Regions from separate parts of the Thermosipho sp. 1244 genome, predicted to be linked through region 1. Evidence: riboswitches for the same ligand, from Rfam matches in the RefSeq annotation. Region 1 holds a riboswitch; each other region holds the start of a gene.
The links. Region 1 has a riboswitch for cobalamin ahead of AS157_RS09745 (succinate--CoA ligase subunit beta). Riboswitches for the same ligand answer to the same signal wherever they lie in the genome.
Positions count from the first base shown of each region.

Region 2: linked by a shared signal. The riboswitch ahead of AS157_RS08615 (ABC transporter substrate-binding protein) and the one ahead of AS157_RS09745 (succinate--CoA ligase subunit beta) in region 1 are both predicted to bind cobalamin.
Region 3: linked by a shared signal. The riboswitch ahead of cobT (nicotinate-nucleotide--dimethylbenzimidazole phosphoribosyltransferase) and the one ahead of AS157_RS09745 (succinate--CoA ligase subunit beta) in region 1 are both predicted to bind cobalamin.
Region 4: linked by a shared signal. The riboswitch ahead of AS157_RS03445 (bifunctional adenosylcobinamide kinase/adenosylcobinamide-phosphate guanylyltransferase) and the one ahead of AS157_RS09745 (succinate--CoA ligase subunit beta) in region 1 are both predicted to bind cobalamin.

Region 1 covers NZ_LNGA01000030.1:125,723-128,853, forward strand. The annotation lists gene AS157_RS07515 (SHOCT domain-containing protein) at 136-402, shown strand; cobalamin riboswitch at 962-1,138, shown strand; gene AS157_RS09745 (succinate--CoA ligase subunit beta) at 1,195-2,211, shown strand; gene AS157_RS07525 (succinate--CoA ligase subunit alpha) at 2,208-3,047, shown strand; gene AS157_RS07530 (aspartate-alanine antiporter-like transporter) at 3,052-3,131, shown strand, end outside.
Region 2 covers NZ_LNGA01000033.1:2,563-5,693, reverse strand. The annotation lists gene AS157_RS08625 (thiamine diphosphokinase) at 1-171, shown strand, start outside; gene AS157_RS08620 (1-deoxy-D-xylulose-5-phosphate reductoisomerase) at 150-1,202, shown strand; cobalamin riboswitch at 1,194-1,385, shown strand; gene AS157_RS08615 (ABC transporter substrate-binding protein) at 1,444-2,325, shown strand; gene AS157_RS08610 (FecCD family ABC transporter permease) at 2,322-3,131, shown strand, end outside.
Region 3 covers NZ_LNGA01000014.1:61,988-65,118, reverse strand. The annotation lists gene guaA (glutamine-hydrolyzing GMP synthase) at 1-152, shown strand, start outside; gene AS157_RS03675 (Dph6-related ATP pyrophosphatase) at 173-805, opposite strand; gene cobT (nicotinate-nucleotide--dimethylbenzimidazole phosphoribosyltransferase) at 807-1,823, opposite strand; cobalamin riboswitch at 1,875-2,075, opposite strand; gene nagA (N-acetylglucosamine-6-phosphate deacetylase) at 2,054-3,106, opposite strand; gene AS157_RS03660 (SIS domain-containing protein) at 3,117-3,131, opposite strand, start outside.
Region 4 covers NZ_LNGA01000014.1:14,530-17,660, forward strand. The annotation lists gene AS157_RS03435 (adenosylcobinamide-GDP ribazoletransferase) at 1-374, opposite strand, end outside; gene cbiR (cobamide remodeling phosphodiesterase CbiR) at 364-981, opposite strand; gene AS157_RS03445 (bifunctional adenosylcobinamide kinase/adenosylcobinamide-phosphate guanylyltransferase) at 978-1,475, opposite strand; cobalamin riboswitch at 1,530-1,694, opposite strand; tRNA gene AS157_RS03450 (tRNA-Pro) at 1,721-1,797, opposite strand; gene AS157_RS03455 (GGDEF domain-containing protein) at 1,872-3,131, shown strand, end outside.

The sequences.
Region 1 (3,131 bases):
AAAAAAATATTTACCCTTTTTTTAATTTTATAAAGAAAGTTAAACTCACAAATCTTAAAAAAACTTGAAATTCTAAGTTTTTTTTAAGTTTTAATCTGTATAAATAAAGTAGAAACAAATAGGAGGTGATTTTTGATGTACTGGTATCATAGACCCTTTATTTGGCACAGTGGATGGTTTAGTTATTGGATAGCCCCAGTTATAGGCTTAATTGTTTTAATCTTTTTTGCATTCTTAATTTACAAATTAATCAAAAACTCTGAAAAACATCCAGATTTTCGCTATGAAAAAAATTTTGAAACATACGATAACAGTCTAAAAATTTTGAACGAAAGACTTGCCAAAGGTGAAATTAGCGAGGAGGAATACAAAAAATTAAAAAACCTTATCCTAAAACACTAACTTTAAAAATTAATAATAAAGATAAAGTGAGGCGTTAGTAAAGCGCCTCATTTTAAATACTTATTATCTCTTGTAATTTTCTTACTCTACGTTTTGGATTCTTGTTTATCTTAACTCATAATTTTTTCTTTAAATATAACAAGTCTTGAATCAATATATATAATTTTCGTAACCTCTAATTTTAAGACATTCCATTTAGACTACATTTTTTCTAAAACTTCATAATTTTTCTTTTATCTTTTTCACTCATTATTTTAAAAAACAATAAAGTCTTTTCTAAATATTAAAAATTACTTTCTTGGAAAAATAAAGTAAGCAGAAAGTTCTTTTTATCCAAATGTTTGAAATATAAAAAATCTAAATTTCAATAAATCAAAAGTTTTTTCCTCTTCTCTATCTTCATTTTTATATAAGTCTTTGTATAGCTATTTTTAAACATATTACCAAATAATGATATTTTTTGTATTTTTTCCAATTTAAATTCAAAATAATATACGTCTAATCTGATTTTTTTATTTTCAATTTTTAAAACTTGATGATATAATAACATTGAAAATTAAATACAACGTGGAATAAAGGTGCCTATGGCTTAATAGGGAAACTGGTGAAAAACCAGTGCGGCCCCGCCACCGTAACTGGGGACGAAAGCCACAACCAGCCACTGGGGAAACCCGGGAAGGCGTGGTAAGTAGGAAGATCCAGGAGCCGGGAGACCTGCCTTTATTCCAACGTATTTCTCAATCTCGCGGGTAGATTGAGAAAAAATTTTTTTGCGAAACGGGAGGTGTGAAAGTGAAAATTCATGAATTTGTAGGAAAAATGATATTAAAAGAGGGGGGGATCTCTGTTCCTGAAAGTTATCTTATTTCCAATGATAGGGAAATTGAAGTAAAATTTTTACCTGCTGTCCTGAAAAGTCAGGTGCTTGTTGGAGGCAGAATGAAAGCTGGAGGAATTTTATTTGCACAAAACAAAGATGAATTTTTAAAATTCTCAAAAAAACTACTGCACAAAAAAATAAAGGGAGAAACACCTTATGGAGTTCTAGTTGAAAAAATGGTAAATATCGAAAAAGAATACTACTTATCTTTATACATTGATAGATATGAAAAAGAAATAAAAATATTATTCTCACACTTTGGCGGAATTGATATAGAAGATAATAAAGATAAAATTGAACAATATAGTTTATCAGATATCCAAAAACTTCCAAAAAAAATCCAACAAATAGTCCAAAAATTATACAAAATAATGAAAGAAAAAGATTTAACTCTTTTGGAAATAAATCCATTAGTAAAAACAAAAGAAGGAAATATAATGGCACTTGATGCCGTATTACACCTAGATGATAATGCGATTTTTAGGCAACAATGGGCAAAAAAATTTGTACATGAAGAATATCCTTTTCATTTTGTAAAACTCGATGGTGATATTGGAGTAATTGGCTGTGGAGCAGGTATAGTAATGGCAACAATGGATGCAATAAGTTTGTATGGAGGTAAACCTGCAAATTTTCTTGATCTTGGCGGAGGTGCAGATACAAAAACTACAATTAAAGCGCTTGAACTTTTAAAATCTCTTTCGTTAAAAAATATTGTCCTAAATATATTTGGTGGAATAACAAAATGCGATGAAATAGCAAAAGCGATTGTAAATTTCAAAGAAAAAAATGATGATATAAAACTTTTTGTTAGAATTACTGGAACTAATGAAAATGAAGCAAAAAAAATTTTAAAAGAACACAATATTCACTTTTTTGACGATATGTATGAAATGATCAAAAGCGCTGTAAAGGGGGACTTCATATGATAAATGGTACAGAAAGAGTATGTGTACAAGGTATAACTGGAAAGTATGGTAGTTTCCACACAAAAAAAATGTTAAAATACGGCACAAACATAGTATGTGGTGTCTCAAAAAATACAAAGATAAAAGAAATTGAACATGTTCCCGTCCTTCATAACATGTACGATGCTGTTGAAAAATTCAGTTGTGATACGAGTATTGTATTTGTACCGGCAAAATTTGCCAAAGATGCAATATTTGAAGCAATAGATGCGGGAATTAAAAAGATCATAACCATTACAGAACACATTCCACAAATGGATATGCTAGAAATATACAAATACGCAAAATCAAAGAATGTTACCTTTGTAGGTCCAAATTGTCCTGGAATTATTTTACCAGGTGTTTCCAAGATTGGAATAATGCCTGAAAACGCATTTAAACCAGGGGATGTTGCAATAATTTCCAAAAGTGGTACTCTAATGTATGAGATAGCAAACTTTATCTCAAAAAAATCAACAGGAATTAAAATTGGCATAGGATTAGGTGGAGATCCCATAATCGGCACAAGTGTTTACGAAGCACTTTTGTATGTTTCAAAACTTAATCCAAGAAAAATAATAATAATAAGTGAAATAGGTGGTAATGAAGAAATTTTAGACGTGGAAAGATTCCTAAATAAAGGGTACAATTCTAATATACAATTTTTCTTTGCTGGAAGAACAGCTCCAAAGGGAAAAAGAATGGGGCATGCTGGTGCAATTGTCGAAGGTTTAGAAGGTACAATAGAATTTAAAGAAAAAAAATTAAAAAATTTAAACATTCCAGTAGCAAAATACATAGAAAACTTATTGGGGTGATCAAATGCTAAATCCTTATCTTTTGTTGTTTTTAAGCATTTTTTTCGGAATGTTGTTGGGAAACTTAAAGATCAAAAATTTCAA
Region 2 (3,131 bases), on a different contig from region 1:
CCAATTTGTAATGCAAAACTCAAACTAGATGGTTTCAAATACGCATTTGATGGAAAAATGAACATAGAAAATCCCATTGGAATTAGTAATGAAACTAGTTCTAAAAATATAAAAGTACAAGTTTTTGAAGGAGAGGTGATTTATTTTAGATGGTTGAAAAAACCGTTGTGATTTTAGGTGCTACAGGTTCAATTGGCACTCAAACATTAGACGTAATAAAAAAACTAAAAGGATATAAGGTAACTGGAGTTGTATTTGGGAAAAATAAAAAACTTGGGGAAAAAATTGTAAAAGAATACAATGTAAATTTTTATTACTCCCAAGTATTATCAAATGTCTCTTCCATAGAGGAACTTTTGGAAAAAACAACCCCAGATATAGTTGTTGCGGCAATTCCTGGGTTTAATGGTGTTATATCTACATTCAAGGCTATTAAATTCACAAAAAGACTTGCTCTTGCCACAAAAGAGGCCTTAGTTTGTACAGGACCATTGTTAAAAAAAGCTTGTAAAGATGTAGAATTAATACCCGTTGATAGCGAGCATTCTGCCATCTTTCAGATTTTTGATGAAAACGTAGAAAAAATATTAATAACCGCATCAGGTGGTGCAATAAGAGAATATGATAACATAGAGAACCTCACTCCAAAAGAAATATTAAAACACCCTGTATGGAATATGGGACAAAAAATAACAGTCGACTCATCAACTATGATAAATAAAGCCTTTGAAGTAATTGAAGCATACGAATTATTTGAATTAGACACAATAGATGTATTAATACACCCCACGGGCACAGTTCATGGTGCAGTTTTCTTGAAAGACGGTACAGTAAAAATACATTTTGGATTCCCTGATATGAAAATACCAATTTCATATGCACTGACTTATCCAAAGAGAATGTATATAAACCTAAATTGGCCAAAGTTTAAAGGGGAAAATTTTATTTTCTCAGAGGTAAGTGAAGAAAAATACCCCGCATTTTTTTATGGTAAAAAAATTATTAAAGATCTTGCAAAAAGAATAGCATTTAACGCCGCAGATGAAGTCGCAGTAAATATGTTTTTGGAAAATAAAATAAAGTTTCACAAAATCTCAAAGATAGTTATAAACACCTGTGAAAAAATAAATGGCAAAATAAGGGATTTAGAAGATGTTTTTGAAGTAGACAAACTTGCAAGGCAAATTGCAAATAATTTTTGATGTGTTATAATTTATGTGAAATACCTTTCTTCTAAAAAAAGGGAAGCCGGTGAAAATCCGGCACGGGGACGCCACCGTAACCGGGGACGAAATCAGCATAAATGCCACTGGGGAAGACCTGGGAAGGCGCTGAAAGTAGGATGAACCGGGAGTCGGGATACCTTTTTTTAGAAGAAGAAAACCACCTTTACGGTCCCTAAAGGTGGTCAATTTCTTTTAAATATACCCAGGAGGTGAAGATATGAAAAAACTAGGGGTTTTGTTTTTAGTTGTTCTTAGCTTTATTGCATTCTCAATTTCTATTGTGGATGACGCAGGAAGATTGGTTGTCTTTGAAAAAACACCTGAAAAAGTCGTTTCTGCAGCACCAAGTTCAACTAAATTTTTATTAAAACTTGGATTAGACAAAAAAATAGTTGGAGTTACAGATTGGGATAGCTTTAACGCAGAAAAGATTGGAAATATGGTACCTTTAAACATTGAAAAAATTTTGTCTTTAAACCCAGATGTTGTGATTATCTTTGGCGGGTTTCAACTTCCAGAAGTTGAAAAATTAGAAAAATTTGGAATAAAAACATTGGTGCTTAATCCTGTTTCTTTAAATGATGTAGCAAGAGACGTAATGTTACTTGGAAGTGTATTTGGCAAGGAAAAAGAAGCAAAAATGATAAAAGATGAAATTTTATCAAAATTGAAAGATTATGGTACAAAAACTGCAAAAATTCCACTTAATGAAAGGCCAAAGGTATTCTTTACAATTACAGTACCCAACGATGAAACAAAAGATTTATGGACTGCAGGAACGGGCTCTTACATAAACGAACTCATTACTATTGCTGGCGGAGTAAATATCTGTGCACCATACACAGGAAATAACGGTTGGTTCTCTGTAAATTGGGAATTTTTAACTATAAACAACCCAGATATAATAATAATAGCAGGATACGGTGATCCAAATCAAATAAAAGAAAAGATAAAGGGAAATAAACTCTTTTCATCTTTAAAAGCCGTTAAAAATGAGAAAGTATTAGTTATTGATGGAAATGATATTAGCTCAATCTCACCAAATATAGTAAAATACCTTGATATATTCTATAATTTCTTTTACGGAGGAAATAAATGAAAAAATTTTTTAATCCTAAAACTGGGAGGATTATCCTTCCAGTTTTCTTTCTTTTAATTTTATTCTTAAATCTTTCAATAGGTAGTGTCAAATTACCAGTTTCTTATATATTCAATGCTCCAAATGAAAGAATTAAATTTTTAATATGGAATGTAAGATTCCCCAGAATTTTAATGGGAATAATTTCTGGTTCAATATTAGCTTTAGTAGGAAATATTTTTCAAACAATAATGAAAAATCCATTAGTTGATCCATACCTTATTGGTACATCTTCTGGTGCGGGATTTGGCGCAGTACTTGCAATATACGCTGCAGTTTCACTCAATAAAGTATTCAGCGTAAACTTTTTCTCTTTTTTATTTTCCATAATAGCCTCACTTCTTACCATCCTCCTCGCAAAAAGAAAAAATATAATCCCTATAACGCATCTTATTTTATCCGGTGTTTTAATAAGTACAATCTTTTCTTCCGCTACTATATTGTTAATTAGTCTATCGAGAAAAACTCTTACAAGTGCCCATATTTGGTTGTTTGGAAGTCTTTCAGGAATAACATTGGATGATCTTATCCTTCCATTTTCTGCACTAATTATTCTTTTTTTATCTGGATATATAAAAAACAAAGAATTAGATGCTATAGCATTAGGTGAAGAAGAAGCAAAACTTCTTGGTGTTGAAACTGAAAAAATCAAGTGGTTTTTTTATCTACTAGGTTCTTTTTCAATTTCTGTCATAGTATCAAAAACTGGAATCATAGGTTTTGTGGGATTGATAATTCCTCATGCTGCAAGGATTTTGACAGGCCCC
Region 3 (3,131 bases), on a different contig from region 1:
ATAGTTTTGATGGTATGACTGCAGATTGGTCAAAACTACCACATGAATTTTTAAATAAAGTTGCAAAAAGAATAATAAATGAGGTTGAAGGAGTAAATAGAGTAGTTTACGATATTACCTCAAAACCACCTGCAACCATAGAATGGGAGTAGTATAACACCCCGCTGGGGTGTTATACTATTTCAAGTATGAATTTATCAGATTTTTCAATAGTGGTCTTTTCTTTAAATCTAATTGGAAATTTAAAGATAGGTCCATCATATACAAAGGTGTGGTATTCTCCATTTTCACCACATATATCTATCCCTATTTTTTCAAATTCTTCTATTAAATCTAATGACAAGTCCCTACCTAGAAAATTTTTGAGTTCTTTTTTAATGGATATTATTTTTGCTTTGAATCCAAGCAAGAGAAACTCTTTAACTATGTCTTTTCTTTTACGTTGCCAAAGGGGTTCAAATACTTTTACGTTTTTCTTTGAACATACGTTTTTTACCCAATCTAAGTGTGCTTGTAAATCAATATCTCCAAATATTCCAATACCATTGTATGCGTATTCTTCTAGAAATTTAAGAAAGTTTTTTTCATAATTTTCCCAGCTACTACTTTTAGTTATAAGTGGTAGCCCCAAGCTTTTTGCTTGTTGCTGCAAAATGTGTTTCTGTAGGCCGTGTGCCCTTGAATGGACGTTATCTTCTGATAACATTGTAAAGAGATAATCAATCGTTGTGAATTTTTTAAGACCGTAGTACAAGGCAAGTGTAGAATCTTTTCCACCACTCCATGAGCAAAATACTTTTCCCATTTTATTGATCGCTTCCTTTTGAAACATTTGCAGATTCAAATGTAGCCATTTCCCTTATCATTTTTATCGCAGCTTCAATTAGGTACATAGAAAGTACCGCACCTGTACCTTCTCCAAGACGCATATCTAAATCCAAAATAGGTCTTTCGTTTATTGAATCTAGTATTACTTTATGTCCTTTTACTTTGGACTTATGACCAAAGAGGACGTAATCTTTTACCTTTTTATCTATATGATATGCTATGAGAAATCCCGCTGTAGTGGAAAAACCGTCTATAATTACTGGTATTTTTTCTTCAACTGCTTGGAGTATAAATCCCGCCATTTCTCCTATGCAATAGCTTCCCACTTTTGAAAGGACGTCTATGGAATCTGATGGATTGGGATTGTTTACTTTTAGCGCCATTTCCACAACTTGTTTTTTTCTTTTTAGTTTTTCGTTGTCTATAGGGGTGCCTATATCTAGTATTTCATCTAGATTAAACCCAAAAGCAGCTGAAATTGCAGTTGCAGTGGTGGTGTTTCCTATACCCATATCGCCTATAGCCAGTAAATCTGCTCCATCATTAATTGCATCTTTTGCAATCTTTTGTCCATACTCTAAGGATTTTAACGCGTCATCTTTTGACATAGCAGGACCTTTTGTGAAATTTTTTGTGCCATATCCTACTTTCTTTACTATTAAAGATGGATGTTGGTCAAAATCATAGTCAACTCCTGCATCAACAACATAGACTTTTGCCCCCACGTGTTTTGAAAAAACGTTAATTGCCGCTCCTTGGTTTAAGAAGTTAAAGACCATTTGAAAGGTTACTTCTTTTGGATATGCCGAAACTTTCTCTTCTACCACTCCATGATCTCCTGCAAATACGTAAACCCTTTTGTCGTTAAAAAGTTCTGGAAGTTCTTTTCCTTGGATAAGAGAAATTTTTAATGCTATTTCTTCTAAGTATCCAAGACTTCCTACAGGCTTTGTAAGGTTGTTTAGTCTGTTGATAACTTTCTCTCTAAGTGTCATTTTATCCCCTCCTATAAACAAAAACTTCCACAAAAAGCCCTGAGCTTTTGTGGAATTTATACATCCAAGATAGGTTTCCCGGCTCCCGGATCATCCTACTTTCTGCACCTTCCCAGGTTTTCCCCAGTGGTATTTGCAGATTTCGTCCCCGGTTACGGTTGCTGGGCAGCCCCGGATTTTCACCGGTGTTCCCTTTTCTTGGATGTTTTTAGTATAAATTTTCTCTAAAATTATACCACAGTATCTATAATATTTAGGTCTTGATTTAGTAACACAAATTTAGCATCATATCCTATTTTGATCCGTCCTGTGTCTATTTTTAAATTTTTAAGTGCGTTAGAAGAAGATACCCATGAGAGTTCTTTTAGAGAGCAATTGGTGGCCTTTTTGAATTTTTTGAGTCCATCTATAAATTTTAGGGTGCTTCCTGCAAGGGTACCATCTTCAAGCCTTGCTATATTATCTTTTACCTTTACAAGAAGATTTCCCAGTGTGTAAATGCCATCGCCAAGTCCTGTGGCTGATATACTATCTGTGATAAGGATAATTTTTTTTGCACCTAGTGTTTGGTATACTAATTTTAAAAATTCAGGAGATGAATGTACAAAATCTGCAATTATCTCAACGTACGGTTTGTGTAAAAAAACACCACCTACTATACCAATTTCCCTGTGGTGCAATGTAGTAAGTGCATTTGGGAAATGCGTAACTCTATTAACTCCAAGGTTAATGAATTCTTTGAAAATATCGTAATTTGCATTTGAATGTCCAATTGAAGGAACTATATTGTTTTTTCTTAATTTTTCCAGTAGATCCTTTGAATTTGGAAGTTCTGGTGCAAAACTTAAAATTTTTACATTTTTAAGTTGCGGAAGTGCATCGTTAAATGATTGTATATATGCTTTGTTTTGAGCTCCCGCTTTCTTTTTATTTAAAAAAGGTCCTTCAAAGTGCAGTCCTAAAAGAGAAGGATGCGTGGCATTTGAAAAATTTTGTGTTACATTATTTAGTACTTCAAAAGAATGAGAAACGGTAGTTGGAAGAAGATATGTAACACCATTAGACAGAACCTTATTCCCCCAAATGTTAAAATCTTTATCTGTTGCAGTCATACAATCTATTCCCATGTATCCATGTGTGTGTGTATCAACAAATCCTGGCATTAATAAAAGTTTGGGAGTACAGTCGTATTTTTTTACATTTATTATCTTTTTATCAAACTCCACATCTCCTGTAAATTCTCCTTCAATTGGATCAACTATGAGTGCTTTTTCTATTATCATATAATACCTCCTATATTTTCACGCT
Region 4 (3,131 bases), on a different contig from region 1:
GTTGGTGAAAGTGTAAAATACATGTTCCAAAATATAACAATATACAATGCCCCAAAAAACACGGCAAAAGCTCCAACGTCTCCTTTAGACATTATTTCAAGTCGCTTCTCCTTATTTGATTGATTCAAAAAGCCATCTATTGTATCCAAAAATCCATCAAAATGAAAGAGATCAAAAAAATAATATCCCAAAATTAAGAAAATTATTTTAACAAAAAAATTTTCAAAATAACCCCCTAAGAAAAAAATAATCCCGGGAATATATCCCACAAGTGGGAAATACCCGGGAATGTTTTTTATTCTCTTTTCAGAATATCTAACTTTAATTGGAATCCTAGATATAAACGCCAACGAAAGTAAAAAATCATAAATCAAAACTATCCCTCCAAAGAGTTAGTGAATACAAAAAATCTCTTAAGTCAAACACTTCAAAACACACATACTCTAAATTTGGTGAATATTTCAACTTTTTCCTTACTACTTCCAAAGTATCTTTGTCCAATTTAAGATGGTCTTTTCCATTTGAAACACCCATGACATGGTATTCTATTGAATTTTTTAAAAAATTCTCCGTAACCTTTGTCCCAAGCAAATGATGTCCTATGTCAAAAACTGTCCTATCGTGTAAAAAAATATCTTCTTTCAAATTTTCAACTAATATCTTCTCAGATTTTTCTAGAAACACCTCTATACCATCTAACGGATGTACGATGTAATTTGAAATTTCCAATCTACTATTTTCAAAAAAATAAAAGGCTTTTTCAACGTTAAAAATACAATCTGTTGGTAAGTGAACGTTATACTCCAGATTAAATTCTTCTGCTATTTCCTTTAAATCTTCTATTTCGTTTAAAAAAATATTCTTTGTATTTGTATCCCAGCTAAACACCAAAAATTCCACAAAATCCACCTTATCTGCTATAACTTTTACATTTTCAAGATAAGTACCCGGAAAAAGCCAAGAAGTAGTTCCTAACTTCACTTTAATTCCACCCCTATCCCCGATACCATCAAATAGACTTTTTGCGCTATTTTTGCAATATCTTTATTTAAAAGTCCTAGTCTTTCTACATATTCTCTTACTTGTTTGTTTTCTGGAATTATTCCCCACCCCACCTCATTCGTTACACAAACCAATGTATAATCAACTTTTTTAATACTTTTTAAAAATTTTTCTAAATAATTTTCTATATCTTTCTTGTAATAGTAAAGATTTCCAAGATACGTGGTAATACAATCTAAAATAGCAAATTCATATTTTCCATTTAAACCTTCAATTACTTTATCTACTTCAACAGGCTCTTCAAAGGTGTCAAAGCCTTTTCTTTCGCTTTTATGACGGTTTATCCTATTTCTCATCTCTTCATCAAAAGGAACCCCTGTTGCAATAAATGCTTTTTTCTTGTAACGTCTTGAGAGGTCAAGCGCAAAACTACTTTTTCCAGACTTAACCCCACCAGTTACTAAAATAACCACCCTTTATCCCCCCAAAATAAAACAAATTTTTCCCACATTGCCCTAGCAATGGGGAAATATCATTTACTACAGGTAGGTCTCCCGGCTTCCGGATCATCCTACTTTCTGCGCCTTCCCAGGTTTTACCCAGTGGCATTTGCAGATTTCGTCCCCGGTTACGGTTGCTGGGCAGCTTCGGATTTTCACCGAATTCCCTTAACCTGCAGTATTGAATATTTAAAAAATGGCCGGTAAAACCGGCCAACTGGTCGGGGTGACTGGACTTGAACCAGCGACCTCTTGCGCCCCATGCAAGCGCGCTAGCCAACTGCGCTACACCCCGTTATTCTACCTTATATTATATTACATCTAAAAAAATGTGTCAAATTATGCTAAAATACTTTTGGAGGGATTTAAATGATTAAATTTTATTTAAAGTACTTTCTATATACTCTTTTTATCTTTTTAACCTTGTTTTACATATTTTATTCTCTTGGCAATCCAAAAGGCATTGAAGTTTCTAGAATAAATAATACAACTTTACCAAAAGTTATTATACTAAAGACCTCTAAAACTATATCCTTTCAAATACCCGTACCTAAAAATTCAAAATACGTATTTTTTCCATTCATAGAAGGTTCTTCTTTTTCCATTAAAAACAACAATTTTCCAATATTTACATTTGGTCTTGGAAAATCTGGACGTACGTGGTATACTCCATTTTTGATACCTATACCAAAGGGTGTAGATGTTCTTACTTTGGAAATTTCAGGAGTTTATTCAATAGGTCTTGGAAAATTCTTTTTTATAAACGAATCAGAAATATGGAAATATTCTATTTTGAAGTTCCTAACCGACAACTTTTTAAATATTTCAATTGGTCTTATTTCAACATTGGGTTTTCTTTTGTATTTACTTTCGAAAAACACCGGAATAACTAGACAAAAAGCGTATAAATATTTTGCGTTTTCTAGTTTTTTGGCAATTATATGGTTATTGGATGTTATTAGTTTCGAACACTTTTTTTATCCACTTAGGAAATTATTTATCTCCTGTGGTTATCTCTCATTTACGTTTTTAATGCGCGGGATCGATTTATATAATTTTTCAACAATACAAAAAAATACAAAAAGATTCTCCTACTTAAATATTCTGGCAAGTATATTACCACTCTTTACAGTCACACCCCAACAATTAAAAACTCTTACGATTTTCATATCCCCTATATTAATACTCAATGGTATATTTATCTTGTACAAAATCGTAAAGTCATACGTCTCGCAAAACGTAACGTTCGCAAGCCTTTTTGCAATAACAATTATATTTGACAGTATAGTACTTTTCTTTAATCTTCCCTTCAGAATGCTTTCACCATTTGGAATTATATCGTTATTTTTAAGCTTTGCCTCAAGTATTATACTAGAATACAAAGAAAAGATTCACGAATTAAATGTAATATATGCAAGAAGCCTGATTGATCCCCTAACAGGGGCATGTAATAGGGGTTTTTTAGGAAATATAAAACTAGAAAAAAACGATATATTGATATTTATAGATCTCAACAAATTTAAATATATAAATGATACATATGGGCATGACAAAGGGGATGAAATACTAAAAAAACTTTCAAGTATAATTAAAAGCAACTTAAAATCTTCGGATATATTTGTACGTATG